4 regions of the Bradyrhizobium sp. B097 genome follow, and region 3 is predicted to be linked to each of the others. Evidence: riboswitches for the same ligand, from Rfam matches in the RefSeq annotation. Region 3 holds a riboswitch; each other region holds the start of a gene.
What was found. A riboswitch is a leader RNA that binds a small molecule or an ion and turns the genes downstream of it on or off. The one in region 3 is predicted to bind cobalamin.

Region 1 (5,236 bases), 370 kb from region 3:
GTTGCGCATGGTCAGAACTTCACGTTGACGGACAATTCGGCGGTGCGCGGCATGCCGAGCAGCCACTGTCCCGTCCCGTTCGAGGTCACCGCGTAGACCTTGTCGAACAGATTATAGACCCGGAACGCAACCGTGGTGCGGTCATCCGGCTTCCACCTGATGCCGCCATTGACCACATTGTAGCCCGGCCGCAATTGGGTGTTGGCGAGATCGGAGTACATCGCACCGACGATCTGCACGCCGCCATAGACCGACCAGTTGGGCGCGAAGTCCCAGGTCAGCCAGACGTTCGAGACCTGCTGCGGAACGTTGACCGGAACATTGCCGTTGTAGCTGACGACCTTCCCGCTAACCACCTGGCTGTTGTTGTCGTATCTCGCACGCAGCAGCGCAAGATTGGCGTCGACGCGCCAGCCGTCGTTCAGCGCGAGCCCGATCGTTCCTTCGACCCCGCGGGATGATTGCTGGCCGATCTGCAGTGCCAGGCCGGCGGTCGGATTGCTGGGATCGGGAATGGTCAGGCCGGTCTTGACGATCTCGTAAGCGGCCAGCGTCCACTCACCGCGGCCGCCCCAGAACGACTGCTTGACCCCGATCTCGGTCTGCTTGCCGGTCGCGAGCTGGAAGGTTTTCTGCGAGGTCGACAGCGAGATCAGGTTGCTGACCGGATCGACGCCGACCGCGTACTGACCATAGAACGCGAGGTTCTTGATCGGTTCGTACACCAACCCGGTTCGCCAGCTGGTGCCCGACAGCGTGGTTTCAAAACTGTTCGCCGGCGTCTTGTAGTCGGTGCGATCGACCTCGGGACGATCGTACCTGACGCCGGTGACGAGCGACAATTGATCGGTCAGCGACAGCCGATCTTCGGCGAACAGCGCGTACTGATTGACGATCGCGTTGAAGCCCGGCGTCGTCGCCGTGGTCGTCGCGAAGAACGATCCGGGATCGAACACGTAAGGGTTGACCGACGACGCGCCGCCATAGGGCGAATTGTTGGTGTGGGTGAAGTCGATTCGGTTGACGTCGAACCCGGCGACAAACTGGTTCGCGAGGCCGAAGACGTGACCGCTGAAGGTCGTATCCATCCGGTTGCCGAGCTGCTTCTGGTCGTGGAAGATCTCGATGTAGCTGGAGCGGTCGATCAGCTGGGTCTTCGGGTTCCAGGTGTAGTTTTCGATATCGCGCCAGTGCCGCTCGCTGGTCAGGTAATACAGCGTGTTGTTGATCTTGATGCCGTCGGCGACGTCCCACTCGGTCTTGAACTGGGTCCAGCTGTCCTGATAGCGGATCGCGCTGTCCAATGCGTTGTAGTTCTTGAAGCGCAGCGCGTCCTGGATCGAGCCGTTGATCAGCGGCGTGCCGAAATAGCGCGACGGGCTGCGGTCGCCGTAATCCTCGGACAGCGTGAAGGCGAGATTGTCCGATGCCTGCACCCGCACGGCGGCGGAGACCACCGCATTCGAGGTCCTGTCGCGATCGACCCAGCCGTCCGACATGTTGCCGGTGGCGTTGATGCGGTAGGACACATTGGGATTGATCGGACCGGTGCTGTCGACCGAGAGCCGTCGCGCCATGTTGCTGTCGAGCGAGACCTCGGCCTCGTTGTAGGGCGTGCCCTGCGGCTTTTTCGGAACGACGTTGATGACGCCGCCGATCGCGCCTTCGCCATACAGCACCGAGGCCGGGCCGCGCAGCACTTCAACGCGCTGGGTCGACCAGGTGTCGTAGGGGAACGTCAGGGTGCCGGAGCCGATATAGAAGCGCGTGCCGTCATACAGCGTCATCACCGAGTTGCTGCCGGCAAAGCCGCGGGTGCTGAACGACAGTCCGCCATTGCCAGGCGCCGGCGTTGCGGTGAATCCGGCCGCGTTCTGGGTGACGGCATCAAGCACATTATGCTGGCCGCGTTCGGCGATGGTCTGCGCCGTGATGATCTCGACGCTGGCCGGCGTCTGCAGCGGCGTCAGATTGAGGCGACTGCCGGTGCCTCCCTGTGTGGTGGCATTGAGCGTCGGCGATGCCGTTCCCGATGCGCCCGACGCCGCGGCGCGCGGCGCGCCAGCGGTTGCCGCGGCCGTCGCAGGTCTGGCGCGCGGCCGCGACGACGTCGCCGAGTTGCGGCTTCGCGCCGCAGGCTTGGGCTTTGCTGATGTCGAGGGCGCGACCTCGATCGGATCGAGCGTTGTGGGTGGGGATGTTTGTGCCGAACCTTCAGCCGGCAACAGCAGCGATGACAGGGAGCAAACGAGACCGAGGCGCCAACGGCGCGCGGCGGGAGAGGACGGAGACATGAAAGGACTCGCGGTAACGTGGCACGTCACCGCGAACGCGGACTGGCGCATTGCCCCAGAGGCAGTGCTCCCATCCCACCAGGACGCCCCCGCCCGATGTGCTCGCGTGTGACCACGACTGACGGCAGGTCTCCTGGCTCACGGGTCATCGCCTGTCGACGCCTTCCCGGACCGATGGCCCAGTGGCAAATTGACGAAAGGCTCGCCGTTTACAGTTGCGGGGACAGCTGCGGCATTGGGGTTACCCTCGCACCGCATTCCCTTTTGATCCCCGAAGGGAACCGTCGGCAAAAACGATAGGTGGTGCGGGATGGACTGTCAATTCGATGCGATTGTCGCACACATGCTTTGCGGGATGATGCTGCGGCGATGACACGGGGACAGCGAGGGCCGACGCGGGTACTTCTTATCCCCGTCATCCCTGCGCAAAGGCTTCGCCTTTGTCGCTGGAGGTGCGAGCGGAGCGAGCCTCGAAGGATGCATCGGCCACCAGCCGGGCCGTCGACCCTTCGAGACGCGCTTCGCGCTCCTCAGGGTGACGGTGTGAGAATTGTAGCGAGCGGCCTCCCCACGCAGTCGTCCTGGCGAAAGCCAGGACCCATAACCACCGAATTCGATTGGGAGTGCGATAGCGGCCTCAGCGTCGCACAACAACAAGCGGTTGGGGTAATGGGTCCTGGCTTTCGCCAGGACGACGCTAAATGCATTCACATTCTCTCTGGATGACGGATCACTCGACGCATCCCTGCATCACCTCATCGATCTCGGCTCGCGACAGCGCGCCCATCTCGGCGATGAACACGATTCGCGTGCGTGGCACGCCGGGTGTCGGCACGCCGCCGGCGGCCAATGTCGCGCGGCCGCCGGCGAGTTGAAACACCGTCAGCCGGCCGGGCTGCTCCACCGTCTCGAACAATCCCTTCGCCCGCGCCAGCTTCGGCGCCAGTCTGCCGATCGCCTGCTGCAAGCGCGGCAGCGCTACCTTCCGCTCCGACGTCCAGCTCAGGGTCTCGAACCGATCGGATACCGGTCGTCGCGGCGCGGTCTCGCGCGGCGCCGGCAACTGATCGAGGTCCGCGGGAAACAGCAGCGCGGCCGGCACCTCGCCATGCAGCGCATCGACCACCACGGCCGCCGGACGCACTGCCCGCACCGCATCGCGGATCGCGGCGCACGCGGCTGCATCGGCCAGATCGACCTTGCTCAGCGCCACCACATCTGCCGCCCGCAGCTGCGAGCGCAGCAGCGCATCGTTCAGCATCGCCGCAGGCTGCGTCGCGTCGACCACGCACAGAACGGTCTCCAGCGGCGCCTCCTTCCAGATCACCGGATCCATCAGGTTGCGCACGATGTCGGCGGGATCGGCGATCCCGCTGGTCTCGATCACGATGAATTCGGGACGCGGATCACGCCGCAGCAGGCCAGCGAGCGTGCGCAGCAGATCGCCCTCCAGCGTGCAACAGATGCAGCCATTGCTCAGGCTGACCACGCCATCGCTGGCGCCGGCGATCAGCTCCGCGTCGATATTGATCGCGCCGAAATCATTGACCACGGCGGCGATGCGCCGGCCTTGCGCATGCGCCAGCAGATGGTTCACGACCGTGGTCTTGCCCGCCCCGAGAAAACCCGCGACCAGCAGGATCGGGACCGCCACCTCAGCCCCCAGTGACCGGCCGGCGCACCGGCCGGCCCGGCCGTGCCGCGACGTCGAGCACGCCATCATTGATCAGCGGCTGGCCGCTGACCACGAGATGCCGCACGCCTTCCGCCGGGCGGTTCATCGCGGAGAAGGTCGCGCGATCGCTGAGCGTCTCGAAGTCGAACACCACGACATCGGCGTCGGCGTCGACCTGCAACCTGCCCTTGGCGCGCATCGCCGGCGTGCTCGCGGACAGGATTTCCGCCGGGATCAGCGCGCATTTGCGGATGCCCTCGAGCAGCGACACCTTCCTGCGCTCGCGCACCCATTCGCGGATGAAGCGAGTGAAGCAGCCGGCCGAACGCGGATGCGAGGTGGCATCATCAGGCAGCGGCCAGGCGTCGCCGGTGTAGGGGCGGCCGTCCGACAGCGTCCACGGCATCGCGTCGGACGCGATCGCACCGCCCGGATACAGCACCGCCATGTCGAGCAGATCGCGATGATGCGCGTTGTTCTCGATATCGAGCACATGCCACAGCACCAGCGTCGAGGGCTCTGCGGCCTGCGCCGCCAGCAGCTCCTCGCGGCTGCCGAAGCGATGACCGTCGGTCACGCGCTGCACCGAATCGTAGCCGAGGCCGTTGCGCTCCTCGAATTTGGGATCGCTGAAGAAGGTCGCCGCCAGCACGGTCGAGCCGGTGCCGTAGGGATAGGCCTCGACCGTGATCGGCAGGCCCTGCGCCTGCGCTTTCGCAATCAGCGCAACGCAGCGTTCGATGTCCGTCTTGCTCGACGAGTTGAAATGGCAGATGTGCATGTGCGCGCCGGTGGCGCCGGCATAGCCGATCAGGCGGATATAGGCCTCGGCCGCGCTCTCTGGATCGATGCGGGACATGTAGGCGACGTGGGTGAAGGTCGGCACCGCATGATCGGCGGCGAGCTGGCACACCGCAGTCAGTTCCTGCACGCCGGCGCCCGGCGCATAGGCGTTGAGAATGCCGATGCCGATGCCGCCCTCATTCAGTCCGTTGGCAAGGCGCGCGAGAATGCCGCCGACCTCGCCCTCGGTCGCCACGTTCTCGATCCAGCGGCGATCGCGCATCGCGGCGCCGAATGATTCCAGCGAGCTTTCCGCATTCGAGCCGGTCATCGCACCGATCCGCGCGAAGGCCCAGTTGGCCGCCGCGCCGTAGTTCAGCACCCGCCCCTTCTCGGCCTGACGCTTGTACCAGGATGCCACCGGCAACACGCCGGCCTCGAGGTCGAGCGATGTCGTGACCCCGTCGAACGCCTGCATGCGATC
Region 2 (5,236 bases), 3.0 Mb from region 3:
CTCGACCCGGAAAACGCGTTGCGCTTCTCAGCGACAAACCTTGGTGTAGATTTCTAATCCCGGGCGATATCGGCCGCATACCACGGCATCATTGAGCTACGTTGAGCTTGTGCTTTAACTGGGTTCCGATTTTCGGCGAATGTCCTCGCCGTGATCGAGCCGTCGGCTGTCCTCCCTCCGCCGATGGACGTTCGGCGCGATGCGTAGCAGCGTCGCTCCTCCCAGACTAGACTTCCGCCCGGCCGCTAAAAGCGGCCGGGCTTTTTTGTGCTCATCAAGACTCCCTCGAGATGATCGAGAGCTCAAATGGCCCAGAGGCGGATCAACGTTCTCGACGAGAGACCGGCTGGATCAACGGCCTGCTGGATCGGATGCAGCGCGCAGTTCACGGGCGGCAGCGACCATGTTGACCAGCGCCGGGCGAACCTCCTCCCATTTGCGCGTCTTCAGGCCACAATCAGGATTGATCCAGAGCTGCGAATCCTTCAGCCGCTTCCGAGCCAACGCCATGAGCTCCTTCATCTCGTCCGTCTCGGGAACGCGTGGAGAATGGATGTCGTACACGCCCGGCCCGATTTGATTTGGATATTTGTAGCTCCTGAACGCGTCAAGCAGTTCCATTTTCGAGCGCGACGTCTCAATCGAGATGACATCCGCGTCCATTGCTGCGATCGCATCGATGATGTCGTTGAATTCCGAGTAGCACATATGGGTATGGATCTGGGTTTGATCGGCGACGCCCGATGAGCAGATGCGAAAGCAATCGCCGGCCCACTCGAGATAAGCCGTCCACTCCGATCGACGCGATGGCAATCCTTCGCGCAGGGCAGCTTCGTCGATCTGGATCATGGTCGCACCAGCATTCTCGAGATCGCCGACTTCGTCTCGGATCGCGAGCGCAATTTGACGACAGACCTCGCTTCGGGGAATATCATCGCGAACAAACGACCAGTTCAAGATCGTTACCGGTCCGGTCAACATCGCCTTCATCGGTTTCTTGGTTAGCGATTGCGCGTAGCGCCACCAGTCTACGGTAATCGGCTGCGGCCGTGAGACATCGCCAAACAGGATCGGCGGCCGGACACAGCGCGAGCCGTACGATTGCACCCAACCGTTCTTGGTAAATGCGAAGCCGGCGAGTTGCTCGCCGAAGTACTGCACCATGTCATTGCGCTCGAACTCGCCATGCACGAGCACGTCCAGACCGATGTCCTCCTGCCAGCGTACGGCGCGCGCCGTCTCTTCCTTGAGAAACTTGTCGTATTGCTCGTCGCTCATCAAGCCTCGCGCATGCGCCGCTCGGGCATTGCGGACGGCAGTGGTCTGGGGAAACGATCCGATCGTCGTGGTAGGAAAAGCCGGTAGTCCAAAGCGCTTGCGCTGGATCTCGGCACGACTGGCAAATGGGCTGGCGCGCCTGCGCATGGTCTGGTTGATCGCTCTGAGCCGGACAGCGACATTGGCATCGCGGATCTTCGGCGAAGTCCGGCGGATGGACGCGGCACGCTCGGATTCCGCAAGAGCTTTCGCAACATTCTGGTCGCCTGCGAGTGCTCGCGCCAAGGTCGCGAGCTCGCGCATCTTCTGAACCGAGAAAGCAAGCCAGCTCTTAACGTCGGAAGCGAGCTCCGTCTCGAGTTCAACATCGACCGGCACATGAAGCAGCGAGCAGGATGGAGCGATCTGGACGCGATCCTTGCCAAGCTTCGCAATTGCAGGATCCAGCCGCTGGCGGAGCGCCGACAAGTTCGACCGCCACACATTGCGGCCGTCTATGACGCCAAGCGACATGACGAGATCTCTCCGGCCGCCAGCAATGATCTCGTCCAACAACTGTGGCGCGCGAACCAGATCGACGTGCAGCCCGGCAACAGGCAGGCGCAAGGCGGTGTCCAGATTGTCGCAGAGGTTGCCGAAATAGCTGGCTACCATGATCTTGATGGCCGGCCCCTCCTTTGCGAGCCGGTCATAGGCATGGAGCAAGGATTGTCGCGAGCTCTCATCCAGATCGAGGACGAGGCAGGGTTCGTCGAACTGAACCCAGTTTGCCCCGCGTTTAGCCAATTCCTGCAGAACCTCGATATAGACCGGTATCAGGTCATCCAGCAGTGACAGTGGCTGGAAGGCAGGATCCGCGCTCTTGCCGAGCTTTAAGAATGTGACCGGCCCGATCAGGACTGGGCGGGTCTGAAAGCCAAGTGCCTTGGCTTCCTCATACTCCTCGATAGGCTTGCGACAGGACAGCCTGAAAGTCTGTCCACGGTTAAATTCCGGGACCATGTAGTGGTAGTTGGTGTCGAACCACTTGGTCATCTCCTGCGCGGGCGCGCCATAGGCGCGCGGTCCGTGACCGCAACTCGCATCCTGCCCGTCGCGTTGTGAACCGCGTGCCATGGCGAAGTACGTCATGAGCGAAACGGATTCGGTTTTCGGCGCGTAGATTTCCGGGATGGCTCCAACCATGACACTGGTGTCGAGCACCTGGTCGTACAGCGAGAAATCGTTCGACGGAATGACAGTGACACCGAGGGATGTCTGGCGAGCCCAGTTCGCAGCACGCAGGCCGGCTGCGTCCTCGAGCAACTGCTGTTCGCTGATTCTTCCGGCCCAGTAGCTTTCGAGCGCGAGTTTGAGCTCGCGCCTTGGACCGATGCGTGGCGTTCCGAGCGTGGCAACCGGAAGCGAGAAAAGAGACATAGCGTTAACCCCATATTGGGGACAAAGGCCATGGCGGACGCAGGCAGCGAAGTCGCGCGAGCGACGGCTGCTTGGCGCACCACCGGGACACCCCGCCCGTGGACGAACATATTGCCGGGGCAGGTCTCCTGGCTCGCGGGTCATCGCCGCTGTCCGGCCTTCCCGAAGCCGCGCAGGCTTCAGTGACTCTGTTGGACAGCGGCTCTCCGCTCACAGTTGCGGGGGCAGCGCCGGCATTGGCACCGGCTTCCCTCTTAGCTCCGGATCAAGTGGGACCCGGAGAACCTCGACGACTGGGATTATCGGCAAGAGAACTCGTCCGTCAACCTCTTAAATTAATGCCATGGCCTCTCTTATGCGAATGATGGTCCACCTCCATTATTGATCTCGATGTAGAAGCCGCTCTGCAATCATGGAAGTCACAATGACCATGTCACGGATGGTGCGTTGCCGTGAAGCCGCGCGTCATATCTGTGCAAGAGACAAAGGCGGCCTGCGCGATGAGGGCCATTGCGTCGAGCAGACGGTCTTCATGTGAGTTAGCTACGGTTGATCAAGAGCGCTACCCTGCGTCCGCCTTCTCCACCAACGATCAAGGATCGGTGTTGGCAAGTGCAAGACATATGCGGAACTCCAACAGCATACTCAGCGAGCGTATTGTCTTACGATGCCAGCCAATTCTGGTAGGCGTCACGCAGGTCTTTTTCGGCGATACTGCCTAAGCAAGCATATCGAACCGCCTCAACGAGAGCAGAGAGGCCCGCAATGAAAATGGCTGTTTGGAGTGCCCTCGGCGTCTTTTCTGTTGGCGTCTTTGCGGTTGGCCTGTTCGGGTGGATGGTAAGGCCGTTTATGAGTCAACCCGTTAGACAGATACTCTCGAAACTATTGAGCAACTCAAGCCGAAGCTAACACGGCTCGACGCCCCTACCCGCCTTACGAATATCGACACGGCGTGGAAGCGCACTCCTCCAATCATGAATAGCGACGACCCGTCGATGAACGACGGGCCGATAACGTGCCATCGCGCCTGCGCCGCGCGAACGCCACCGTCTCATTCGCCTGCTCGAGGGGTGCGCTTCCTCGGCGTCTATTCCAAATGCTCGGCACTGGAAATCGACTTCGCGTCGTTGAGCGACCTCGCGTCGTTTTGGACAGTAGAGCACCAAGCACAACTGGCCCCTCCTCGAAACTCCAGAAGCGTCGCATGGTCGCGAAGGAGCGCCAAGCCGCCGCAGTGGGCGCCTTGGCTGCAGGTGCTCAAAGGCATGGCAGCGATCGAACGCCGACGTTGCGGCGACGACACCGATCCAAACGGTTCAATGGCCGCAAACCGTCTCCCAGCTGCCGCCAGGAACCTGGCGGGAAAGCGTTCGCCTGCGCGGTCGAAGATCCAGTGCGTGACAGAGATAAATCGGGGAAGTCGCGGCGGATAGGCTGAATGGAAACATCAATACGCGCGCAAGTCGGAAGGCCAACAAAGACGACACAAATATCGTGCGAACTGCCACCTATTACCTGGCACGAAGAATGCAGGCCCTCGGCCTGCCCAGGCTTCTCCTCCTGGGCAGGTCCAGCATCGCAAATTGAGGCTTTGGCTGGCCATCGAAGTTAGCGGCGCGTGGCATGGAGGGGACAGCGCCTGTTCGCGCGGGACACCGGCGGGCGTCCGCGTCACGTCGCCGCTAACTTCTTGCGATCGCGCATAGCACGTTGAAGGTTGGTCCGCTTTGGAATTGACGTGTGGATGAAAACCAGATGGCCGGCGGTTATGAAGAAAATGGCTGGAAGACGTGTGCTTTGGTTCTGTCTCGGTCGATCACTGATCTTCCTGGCCGGGCTGGCTGCGACGAGCAACAATGTTATCGCCAACGACAACGGCCCTGTTGAACGAGTCAAGTCAATGTGGCGAGCACAGGACGGTGACACTATAGAACACATTATCTCCAAGGTCTCGAAAGTGGCGCAGTTCGTCCCTCAAACGTGGGGAGTCGCTGAAGGAATTGACCGAACTGATTACGTTTATCTTTCATGGACCAGGCACCGGAACCATAAATCAGACGAACAGTACGTTATTGCTTGGAAGATCGCCGCCGATGGGGCGATTAAACTTGCGTCGACGTATGCAAAGCCGATTGAATTGGGCTGGCGCGCCTTGGCGCTCTCGTTGATCGCCAGTGAAATCACAGATGGCGAAGAGGACGCAAATCTTCCATTTCTGCATGATCCGGCCAACTTCAACTTCGTGACGACCGCGCAAGGCAAGCTCGGCAATCTTCTGCGGCACGGGCGCTGCAATATCATTGAACCCGTCGAAGTGGATTACGTGCCAAAGCGGAATGACAAGCCGACCGAGAAAAGTGATCTGTGGCGCGTTTTGCTTTTGGTGAACTGTAATACCCCAGGGCCCCATTATTTTACCCATAATGGGGTCATCACCTTCGAGAAGAGCGAGGGACAAGATTGGGCACCGCAATCCTTCTTTGCCAAGCGTATCGCGGCCTTTCCTCCTGGCGCTTGGTTCGATCGCATAGAACCA
Region 3 (5,236 bases):
TCGAGCGAGGCGGTCGGCTCGTCGGCGAGGATCACCGGCGCCTCCACCGCCAGCACCCGGGCCAGTGCAACGCGGCTGCGCTCGCCGCCGGACAGCTCGGTGACGCGGCGATCGCTGAATTCGGTGACATCGACCGCCTGCATCGCCCGCAGCACCGCCTCGATATCCCTTGGCGACAGCCGCGCAGGATCGGTCGCGCCATGCGGATAGCGGCCGAGCGCCACGATATCGCGCGCCGGCAGCGGCCAGTGCACCATGTGCCCCTGCGGCAAATAGGCGAAACGCTTCGCGCGCTCGCGCAGCGCAAGCGACGCCAGCGCGTCGCCGCCGATCCTGATCTCGCCGTCGGATGGAATCAGCCCGGCGAGCGCGCGCAGCAGCGTGGTCTTGCCGGCGCCGTTCGGACCGACCAGCGCAACCAGATGGCCCGCTTCCAGCGACAGCGAAACGTCGCGCAGCACCTTGCGGCTGCCGAGCGAAGCGTTGAGCGCGGTGGCGGAGAGCAGCGTCATGCCACGCCTCCGCCGAGCGCGCGGCGTTCGCGCATGATCAGATAGAGGAAGAACGGCACGCCGATGATTGAGGTCAGCACGCCGACCTTGATATCCGAGGTCGAGGGGATGATGCGCACCGCGATATCGGCGGCGAGCAGCAGCGCCGAACCGGTGAGCGCGCTCGGCACCAGCAGCCGCGCCGGATCGTGACCGATCAGGGGGCGCATCAGATGCGGAGCGACGAGACCGATGAAGCCGATCGTGCCTGACACCGCGACCGCACCGCCGACGCCGAGCGCAGCCCCCGCGATCACGAGCAACCTTAGCCGTCCGACATCGACGCCAAGGCTCTGCGCCGCCTCCTCGCCAAGCGTCAGCGCGCGGAACGCGCTCGCCTGGCTGAGCAGGACGGCGGCGCCCGCGATGATGAAGGGCAACGCCAGCGCCACGTGCTGGAAGCTGCGGTCCTCCAGCGAGCCGAGCAGCCAGAATGCGATCTCGAGCACCACGAACGGATTGCTCGAGAGGTTCATCACCAGCGCGGTCGCAGCCCCGGCAAAGCTCGAGATCGCGAGTCCCGCGAGGATCAGGATCAAGAGCCCGGCATTGCGGCCGGCGATCGCAAGCAGCGCGAACACCGAGCCGAACGCGGCGATGATCGCCACCACCGGCAGCGCGTAGGAGCGCACATCGGCGAGGCCCAGCGCGATCACCAGCACCGCACCGAATGCCGCCGATTGCGGCGCGCCGAACAGCGACGGCGAGGCCAGCGGATTGCGCAGCAGTCCCTGCAGCGCGGCGCCCGATAGCCCGAGAATACCGCCGATCGCGAATGCCAGAATAGTGCGCGGCAACCGGATCTCGCGCACGATCACCTGCGCCACATCGCTGCCGCCGCCGAACAGCGCCTCAATCACCGCGAGCGGCGACAGCCGCACCGGCCCGATGCCGAGCGAGAGCACCAGCAGCAGGACCACGAGCGCGAGCAGCGCCGCGGTGGCGCTCCACCGGCGCCGCGCCGCGACCTCGGCCGCCAAGGCAAAATCCTGCACGCTCATTGGATCCATGCTCTTACAGCGATCGCCGTGGCAGGCAAGCGACACCCGCCAAAAACCGTAGCCGCGCGGCCACTGCCCGACGTCCGCCGGGTTGACATTGCTGCCGGGCCGAACCCTAGATGAACATGACGGTTCTTTTATGAGATGAAAAGGGAATGCGGTGCGGGGAAACTTCCCCAATGCCGCGGCTGCCCCCGCAACTGTATGCGGTGAATCCTTCGTCAGATGCCACTGGGAATCTCGGTCCTGGGAAGGCGACGAAGGGTAACGACCCGCGAGCCAGGAGACCTGCCGTCAGCCGTGGTCACACGCGAAGATGCCGGTCGGGGAGTACAGGCATGAGCTTCACCTGAGGCTGCAAGCAGCTGAGCCTGCGAGCACGATGGTGAGACTGGTTCGCGGTGACGTGCCACTGACGTTACCGAGGTCTCACTTAGATGTTCTCCAACTCTTCCTCCCGGCGCCGCCGTGCGCTTCTGCTCGCGTCGACGATGATCGCGCCGACCATCATCATCTCAACCGCACGGGCGCAGCAGGTGCCCTCTCCGAATCAGCTGCCGGCCATCGAAATCACCCAGCCGGGCGACCAGAATTTTACGCGCGCCAAGCCGGCCGCTGACGAAGCGCTGGCGCCGCGCCGCCCGGCGCCGGGCACCGCGCAAGGCAACAATGTGGGCAGTGGAGCAGGATCAAGCACGACAGGGACCGGACCGGCCACCGGAACGGGCGGCACCGGTAGCGGCGGCCGCCAGTTCGCCGGCATTGTCGGCTCTTCCTCGACCGTGATCACCGCCGACGACATCGCGCATTCGCCGGTGCAGTCGCTGCCCGAGATTCTCGCGCAGGTGCCGGGAGTCCAACTGCAATCACTCTATGGTGGCCCGAACGGCGCCAAGACTGCGGTCGACCTGCGCGGCTTCGGCGCGTTCGCCTCGGACAACACCCTGTTCCTGCTCAATGGCCGCCGCCTCAACGACGTCGACAAGGCCGGCTTCGATCTCACCACGATCCCGCTCGATTCGATCGAACGCATCGAGATCACGCGCGGCAACAGCGGTGCGGTGCTCTATGGCGACAACGCAGTGGGCGGCGTGGTCAACATCATCACCAAGACCGGCGCCGGCGGTCCGCCGGCCACGATCCGGGCCGAAGGCGGCTTCGGCTCGTTCAACACCCGCATGGCCGCGGTGTCCGCGGCACTCAACTCCGGCCCGTGGTCCACCTCGTTCTACGGCAACGGCATCAAGTCCGACGGCTACCGCGTCAACAATGCGCTCGACCAGCGCAACGCCGTCGGCAACGTCAATTACACGACACCAGATTTGACCGCCTTCCTCACCGTCACCGGCAGCGACCAGAAGCTCGGCCTGCCCGGCGGACGGCTGGTCGATCCGTCGATCGGCGTCAACGAGTTGCTCACCGATCGCCGCGGCGCCACCACGCCCTTCGACTACGCCAACCAGCAGACCGCCAGTGTCACCACCGGATTCACCAAGACGCTGATGAACGGCGTCGACCTCATCGTCGACGGCGGCTGGCGCCAGCGCGAGACGCAAAGCGGCTTCTTCGGCACCGTGCCGACCATCAGTTTCGCCTCGACCTACAATGACGCCGCGCTGCAGACCTGGTCGATCACGCCGCGCCTCAGCGTCAAGAACGTCGTGCTGGGAATGCCGTCCACGATCCTGACCGGTATCGACTATTACGATTCGACGTTCCGTGAGGCGCGCGGCGCCTATCAGGGCGTCGATCCCACCCACATCTACAACATCGAGCAGCAGACCGTGGCCGGGTACTGGCAGCACACGATCGGCCTGCTGCCGACCACCGATTTCTCGTACGGCGCGCGCGTCCAGAACACCAGCGTCTCGGCACGCGATCGCTACGATCCGAATGCGCCGTTTGCCTTCGACGCGCAGGCGGCGCCGCTCGACAGCAACGAGACCCAATACGCGCTGCATGTCGGCGCCGAGCATCGCTTCACCGACAGCTTCTCGGTGTTCGGCCGTGCCGCGCGCGCATTCCGCACGCCCGATGTCGACGAACGCGTCGCATCGGGTCCGTCATTCGACCCGCTGACCTTCGCCCCGGTCCCGCAGAACTTCCAGCTCAAGACCCAGACGTCGCAGGACGTCGAGGGCGGCTTGCGCGTCAAGACCAACCTGTTTCAGGTGCAGACCAGCGTCTATCTGATGGATCTCGAGAACGAGATCCATTTCAACCCGGTGCTATTCTACAACGTCAACCTCGACCCCACCCGCCGCTACGGCTCCGAGACCAGCGCCTCGCTGAAGGTCAGTGACACCGTCACCCTGCGCGGCGGCATGGCGATCACCCGCGCCGTGTTCCGCGAAGGCATGTGGGCCGGCAACGACGTGCCGCTGGTGTCGCGCTACACCGGCAATCTCGGCGTGACCTGGAATATCTGGCAGAACTATCTGGTGTTCGATGCCACGGTGCGGGCCTGGAGCTCGCGCATCATGGACAACGACCAGGCCAACACCCAGAGCCGGATTCCCGCCAACGCCACTGCCGATCTCAAGCTCAGCGGGCAGGTTGACCGCTTCTTCTGGTCGCTCAGCGTGAACAATCTGTTCAACGCGCTGTACTACGACTACGCCATCGCGAGCTCGTTCACGGCCGGCCGCTTCTCGGCCTATCCGCTGCCCGGCCGCACCTACATGGTCAGGGCGGGCGCGACGTTTTAGAGCATGATCCGGAAAAGTGGGGACCGGCTTTCCGAAAAGATCATGCTCCAGCAAAACCGGCGCGGCGGGTGTGACCCGGCCGCGCCCATCTCCTTACGTTACAAACCCCGGCGAACTGGGGTAGAATTCCGGCAGCTGATTTGACCCGCGCAGGGGAAACGCATGGCCAAGGCCGGAAAGAAGAGCAAGGGCGGCGGCAAGATCGACGACAAGACCGACGACAAGTCGAAAAAGCCTCCGCCGCCCGCGGCGCCACAGGACGACGATTATTACGAGGACGGCGACATCGCCACGCCGAAGGTCGATCGCTACGGCAATGATGACGAGCCGTTGTGAGGGATCAGCGATATCCATCCCCACGTCGTCCCGGCGAAAGCCGGGACCCATAACCACAGGGTTGGGTTGTTGAGACAAGCTGTAGCCCCAGCGATGCACAACAATCACCTTCGGTGGTTATGGGTCCCGGGTCGCGCTTCGCTTGCCCGGGACGACGTGGGGATGGGGCTAGCAGAAATCCTCACCCTCGATCTTCTTGATACTTGCGCGATCGAGCAGATGCGCACCGAAGCCGCCGCGCGCCAGCGATGAGGCGATCGGCGGCGATGCCAGCAGCAGTGCTGTCGTCATCGCCAGCGGCACGGCGCTGAGCCAATCGAGCCGCACCGGCGTCAACTCCTCGCTGCTTCTCCGATAGAGACCTTCGCCCGCGGCGATGCGGCCGCATTCCCTGATCAGGTCACGCCGGGTGCCGTCGCGCGATGCGCTACCGAGCAACGCCTGCATCGCCAGATGTGTGCGCACGCCGGCACGACCATCGGCCAGCGGCGCCGGCGTCTCGCCGAGCGAGACGCGCAGCAGCAGATCGACCAGATCGGTGCCGGACCGGTACGCATTGACGGGCTCGACCAGCCGCGGGTTGCAGTCGATCAACAGCGGCGTTGCGCTGTCGAGCGGCATGATGACGTCGACCGAGAGC
Region 4 (5,236 bases), 4.1 Mb from region 3:
ATGCGGCGGCGCGATCGCAGGGCTGGACGCTGCTCGGCGGCACGCCGCTGTTTCGTCTCTACGACGTTGGCGATGCGCTCGCCGCGCAGGAGAGGCTTGCTCGAGCGCTGATCTGGTCGCGCGTCTTCCAGCAAAAGCCCGGATGGTTGCGTCTCGGTCTGCCGGGCAGCGAGGCCGAATGGTCCCGTCTTGCCGCCGCGTTGTCGCGCTGATGGTTTAGCGCGCCAGCGCGAGCAGGCCTTCCACATCAAGATGGGTCTCGATGTGCTCGGCAAGCGCGTCGAGCGCGCTCTCGACCCTGGCGCCGTACGGCTGATCCGCCGCAGGGATATCGAGCTGTGCAAGAAACGCCTTGCGAAATTCGTCCGAGGTGAACAGGCCGTGCAGATAGCTGCCGTGAACGCGCCCGTCACGCGACATGGCGCCTTCCGGCGAGCCGTCAAGCATTGAAAAAGGCCGCGCGCGATCCGGGCCATCGGTGCGCCCGATGTGGATCTCGTAGGCGCTGATCGGTTGACGGGTCGCAGCATGCATCGCGCTGACGCGGGTCAGCGTCTTCTGTTCGGTCATGGTTGTGGTGACATCGAGTAGCCCGAGGCCGCGCGTTTCGCCGGCGAGCCCCTCGATCCCCTCAGGATCGGCGACGCTTTGCCCAAGCATCTGGTATCCGCCGCACAGCCCGAGGATGTGGCCGCCGCGGCGATGATGCGCCAGCAGGTCGATGTCCCAGCCTTGCGCGCGCAGGAAGGCGAGATCGCCGCGGGTGGATTTCGAGCCGGGCAGGATGACGAGCTTCGCGTCGCCCGGAATGGCTTCGCCCGGCCGCACCATCACGAGATCGACGCCGGGTTCGAGCTTCAGCGGATCGAGATCGTCGAAATTGGCGATCCGCGACAGCGCCAGAAACGCGATCTTGCACTGGCCGGGCTTGCGCGCGTCGCCAAGCCCGAGCGCGTCTTCGGCAGGTAGCTCACCGGCGCGAGCGAACCAGGGCAGCACACCGAAGCCGCGCCACCCGGTTCGGGCTTCGATCAGGCGGTAGCCGTCGTCGAACAACGTCGGATCGCCGCGGAATTTGTTGATGACAAAGCCCTGGATCATCGCGGCATCATCGGGGTCGATCACCGCCTGGATGCCGACGAGCTGCGCGATCACGCCGCCGCGGTCGATGTCGCCGACCAAGACCACGGGCACGTCGGCCCTGCGCGCAAAGCCCATATTGGCGATGTCGGACTTGCGCAGATTGACCTCGGCGGGGCTGCCGGCGCCTTCGACCAGCACCAGGTCGCCGCGCTGCTTCAGGCGCCCAAAGCTCGCCATCACCGCGCCCATCAGCGACGGCTTCATGGCGGCATATTCGCGCGCGCGGGCGGTCGCGATCCGCTTGCCGTGCACGATGATCTGGGCACCAACATCGGTTTCCGGCTTCAGCAGCACCGGGTTCATGTCGGTGTGCGGCTCGACGCCGGCGGCGAGCGCCTGCAAGGCCTGCGCGCGGCCGATCTCGCCGCCGTCGACGGTCACGGCGGCATTGTTCGACATGTTCTGGGGCTTGAACGGCAGCACGCGCAGGCCGCGTCGTCGCGCGGCACGCGCGAGGCCGGCGACGATGAGCGACTTGCCCACGTCCGAGCCGGCCCCCTGGATCATCAACGCGCGCGCCATGGTGCTGACCGTCAGAACTCGACGCCCGGCTGCGCCTTGATGCCGGAGCGGAAGGGGTGCTTCACCAGCGTCATCTCGGTGACGAGATCGGCGATCTCGATCAATTCGTCCTTGGCATTGCGCCCGGTGAGCACGACATGCGTCATCGGCGGCTTCGAATTGGTCAGGAAGTCGACGACATCGGCGATCGCCAGATAATCGTAGCGCAGCGCGATGTTGATCTCGTCGAGCACGACCATCCGCAAGCTCGGATCCGCGATCAGCTGCTTGGCCTTTTCCCAACCGGCTTGCGCTGCCGCGACGTCGCGGGCGCGATCCTGCGTCTCCCAGGTAAAACCTTCGCCCATCGCGTGGAATTGACAGAGATCGCCGAAATGCCCGGTCAGCAGGCGGCGCTCGCCGGTATCCCAGGCGCCTTTGATGAATTGCACCACGGCGCAGGGAAAGCCATGCGCCACGCAGCGCACGATCATGCCGAAGGCGGAGGAGGATTTTCCTTTGCCGGCGCCGGTATGAACGATGATCAGGCCCTTTTCACCGCTTTTGGTCGCCATGATCTTGTCGCGGGCGACCTTCTTTTTCGCCATTTTGGCGGCATGCCGCGCATCCAGCGAAGGGTCGGTGCCGACGGCGCGATCTTCAGCGTCGTTTCCATCAGAAATCATCACGTTCCTTCGGCTTGACAAGTGCGAGGCCAGGACGAATGGTGACCCCGCGTTGGTTCCTGTCCTACGACAGGCGAAGAGGGAATGCGATAGGGCTCAGACCGCAAGGTTTGCCCGAAGCGCAGCCGCCCCCGCGACCGTGACCGGAGAGATGCCCAAGCCACTGATTTCCTGATGGAGTCGGGAAGGTGGGCATCAAGGGAGAAATCCTACTCCGCAAGCCGGGAGACCTGCCGACGCAGTGTGTTTGAGACCGGCGGACGGGGTGTTCCGCGACGGGGAACGAACCTGTTCACGTCAGGTTCGTGTGCCTCATCGCTTCCCGCAGTCAATCCAGGAAGGGCGATGAGCGTTACACTTCATGTCTGTATCACCTGTCGCGCCGGCCAGACGCTGGCCGAAGGTGAGGTCGCGCCCGGTGCGCGCCTGCATGCCGCGCTTGTTGAGGTCGGCGTGCCCGATGACGTCAATCTGGTTCCGGTCGAATGCCTGTCGGCTTGCAGCCAGGGCTGCTCGGTTGCGCTCAGCGCGCCGGGGCGGTGGTCCTATGTCTACGGCCGCCTGTCCGCTGATCATGCCAAGGATGTGATCGCCGGCGCCTCTGCCTATGCGGCGGCGCCTGACGGCATCGTGCCGTGGCGCAGCCGTCCCGAAATCTTTCGCAAGCAATCGCTTGCCCGCATTCCACCCCTCGCCGTCGTGCCGGAGGCCGCAGAATGACCACGCTCGCCAAGGTTCCGGTCACCGTCGTGACCGGCTTTCTCGGGTCCGGCAAGACGACGCTGATCCAGCATCTGATCCGCAATGCCAACGGCAAGAAGCTCGCCGTGCTGGTGAACGAGTTCGGCAGCGAAGGCGTCGACGGCGAGATCCTGAAGTCGTGTGCCGACGCCAATTGCCCGACCGAGAACATCGTCGAGCTCGCCAACGGCTGCATCTGCTGCACCGTCGCCGACGACTTCATCCCGGCGATGGAGCAATTGCTCGCACGCCCTGTGCGGCCCGATCACATCGTGATCGAGACATCCGGCCTTGCCTTGCCGAAGCCGCTGCTGAAAGCGTTCGACTGGCCGGAGATCCGTTCGCGGATCACGGTCGACGGCGTGATCGCGCTGGCCGATGCCGAGGCCGTTGCCGCCGGCCGCTTTGCGCCTGACCCGGCCGCGGTTGATGCGCAGCGCGCCGCAGACGACAACCTCGACCACGAGACGCCGCTGTCCGAAGTGTTCGAGGACCAGATCGCCTGTGCCGACATCGTATTGCTGACCAAGGCCGATCTCGCCGGAGCCGAGGGGATCAAAGCGGCTAAGGCGGTAATTGCGGCCGAGATGCCGCGCGAGGTGCCGATGTTGCCCATCGTCGACGGTGCGATCGATGCCCGCGTGATCCTGGGCCTCGAAGCTGCGGCAGAGGACGACCTCGCGTCGCGGCCGTCCCATCATGACGGTGAGGACGAACACGAGCACAACGACTTCAATTCCGTGGTGATCGATCTTCCGGAGATCGCGGATGTCGATGCGCTGATCGCGTCGATCAAGGGGCTGGCACGCGAGCAGAACGTGCTGCGCGCCAAGGGCTACATCGCGGTCGAAGGCAAGCCGATGCGGTTGCTGGTGCAATCGGTCGGCGAGCGGGTGCGGCATCAGTTCGACATGCCCTGGGGCGCGCGGGCGCGGCAGTCAAAGCTCGTCGTGATCGGCGAACACGGCGACATCGACGAAGCCGCGATCAGGGCGCGACTAGGTGTCTGATGCACGTCATCTTCCGCGAGAGCCGCGGCCTTGAGGAGACCGCGACACCAAGGGACCTCGGCCAGGATCCGGCCGATCTCGTGGTGTTGTCGTTTTCCGACAGCGATCTCGCTGCCTTCGCGGCCGGCTGGCGGCGGGGCCGCGCCGCGCTGCCGTCGCTGCGGCTCGCCAATCTCGCGGCGCTGCGCCATCCGCTTTCGGTCGATACCTATATCGAGCGGACACTGTCGCATGCGCGCGGCATCCTGGTTCGGCTGATCGGCGGCGAACCCTATTGGTCTTACGGGCTGGCCGCGGTGCATCGTCTGGCGAAGGAGCGCGGCATCGCCCTGGTGGTGCTGCCGGCGGATGGCCGCGACGATTTGCGGCTGGATGAATTCTCGACCTTGCCGGTCTCGACGCTGCGCCGCCTGAAGGTGCTGTGCGACAAGGGCGGCCCCGTTGCCGCACAGGCCGTGATCGCGCAACTGGCGCTGGCGTCCGGCCTTTATGCCGGGCCGGTTGTCGGTGAGATCGATCTTCCCGAGATCGGCGTCTACGATTCCCGGCGCGGTGCCGTCGCGGCGCTGCCGGCATCGGATGGCCGGCCGCTTGTGCTGGTGACCTTTTATCGCTCCTATCTGGCGGCGGGCGACGCGGCTCCGGTCGATGCGCTGATCGAGGCTTTGCGCGAAAAGGGATTCGACGCCCACGGTGTCTTCGTCACCTCGTTGAAGGCGGCGGGCGTGGCCGACTGGCTACGCGCTCAGTTCGCGCAATGCCCGCCGGCCGCCATCGTCAATGCAACCGCATTCTCCGCGGCCGGTGACGACGGCACGACGCCGTTCGATGCCGCATCATGTCCGGTGTTCCAGGTCGCTCTGTCGACGGCGCGGCGCGAGGATTGGGCCTTGTCGCTGCGCGGCCTGTCGCCCGGCGATCTCGCGATGCATGTGGTGCTGCCGGAGGTCGACGGCCGCCTGTTCACGGGTGTCGTCAGCTTCAAATCGCCCGGCGAGCGCGATCCGGATCTGCAGTTCGCGCATCTTGCGCATCGGCCGGATGCCGAGCGCGTCGCCGCGGTCGCCGCGCGTGTGGCAGCCTGGCATCGGCTTGCCGGCAAACCCGCCCGGGACAAGCAGCTCGCCGTCGTGCTCTCGAACTATCCAGGCCGCC

Region 1: it holds a riboswitch for cobalamin, as region 3 does, so the genes downstream of both, AAFG07_RS04495 (TonB-dependent receptor) here and AAFG07_RS02770 (TonB-dependent receptor) in region 3, are expected to answer to the same signal.
Region 2: it holds a riboswitch for cobalamin, as region 3 does, so the genes downstream of both, metE (5-methyltetrahydropteroyltriglutamate--homocysteine S-methyltransferase) here and AAFG07_RS02770 (TonB-dependent receptor) in region 3, are expected to answer to the same signal.
Region 4: it holds a riboswitch for cobalamin, as region 3 does, so the genes downstream of both, AAFG07_RS27130 (DUF1636 domain-containing protein) here and AAFG07_RS02770 (TonB-dependent receptor) in region 3, are expected to answer to the same signal.

The regions. Positions count from the first base shown of each region.
Region 1 covers NZ_CP152412.1:972,686-977,921, reverse strand. The annotation lists gene AAFG07_RS04500 (PepSY domain-containing protein) at 1-9, opposite strand, end outside; gene AAFG07_RS04495 (TonB-dependent receptor) at 12-2,294, opposite strand; cobalamin riboswitch at 2,400-2,595, opposite strand; gene AAFG07_RS04490 (GTP-binding protein) at 3,025-3,948, opposite strand; gene AAFG07_RS04485 (amidohydrolase family protein) at 3,950-5,236, opposite strand, start outside.
Region 2 covers NZ_CP152412.1:6,825,128-6,830,363, forward strand. The annotation lists gene metE (5-methyltetrahydropteroyltriglutamate--homocysteine S-methyltransferase) at 352-2,697, opposite strand; cobalamin riboswitch at 2,798-3,001, opposite strand; gene AAFG07_RS31470 (nodulate formation efficiency C protein) at 4,445-5,236, shown strand, end outside.
Region 3 covers NZ_CP152412.1:599,919-605,154, reverse strand. The annotation lists gene AAFG07_RS02780 (ABC transporter ATP-binding protein) at 1-512, opposite strand, end outside; gene AAFG07_RS02775 (iron ABC transporter permease) at 509-1,552, opposite strand; cobalamin riboswitch at 1,665-1,863, shown strand; gene AAFG07_RS02770 (TonB-dependent receptor) at 2,044-4,260, shown strand; gene AAFG07_RS02765 (hypothetical protein) at 4,423-4,596, shown strand; gene AAFG07_RS02760 (hypothetical protein) at 4,765-5,236, opposite strand, start outside.
Region 4 covers NZ_CP152412.1:5,793,316-5,798,551, reverse strand. The annotation lists gene cobD (threonine-phosphate decarboxylase CobD) at 1-212, shown strand, start outside; gene AAFG07_RS27140 (cobyric acid synthase) at 217-1,665, opposite strand; gene cobO (cob(I)yrinic acid a,c-diamide adenosyltransferase) at 1,677-2,330, opposite strand; cobalamin riboswitch at 2,367-2,583, shown strand; gene AAFG07_RS27130 (DUF1636 domain-containing protein) at 2,676-3,050, shown strand; gene cobW (cobalamin biosynthesis protein CobW) at 3,047-4,081, shown strand; gene cobN (cobaltochelatase subunit CobN) at 4,081-5,236, shown strand, end outside.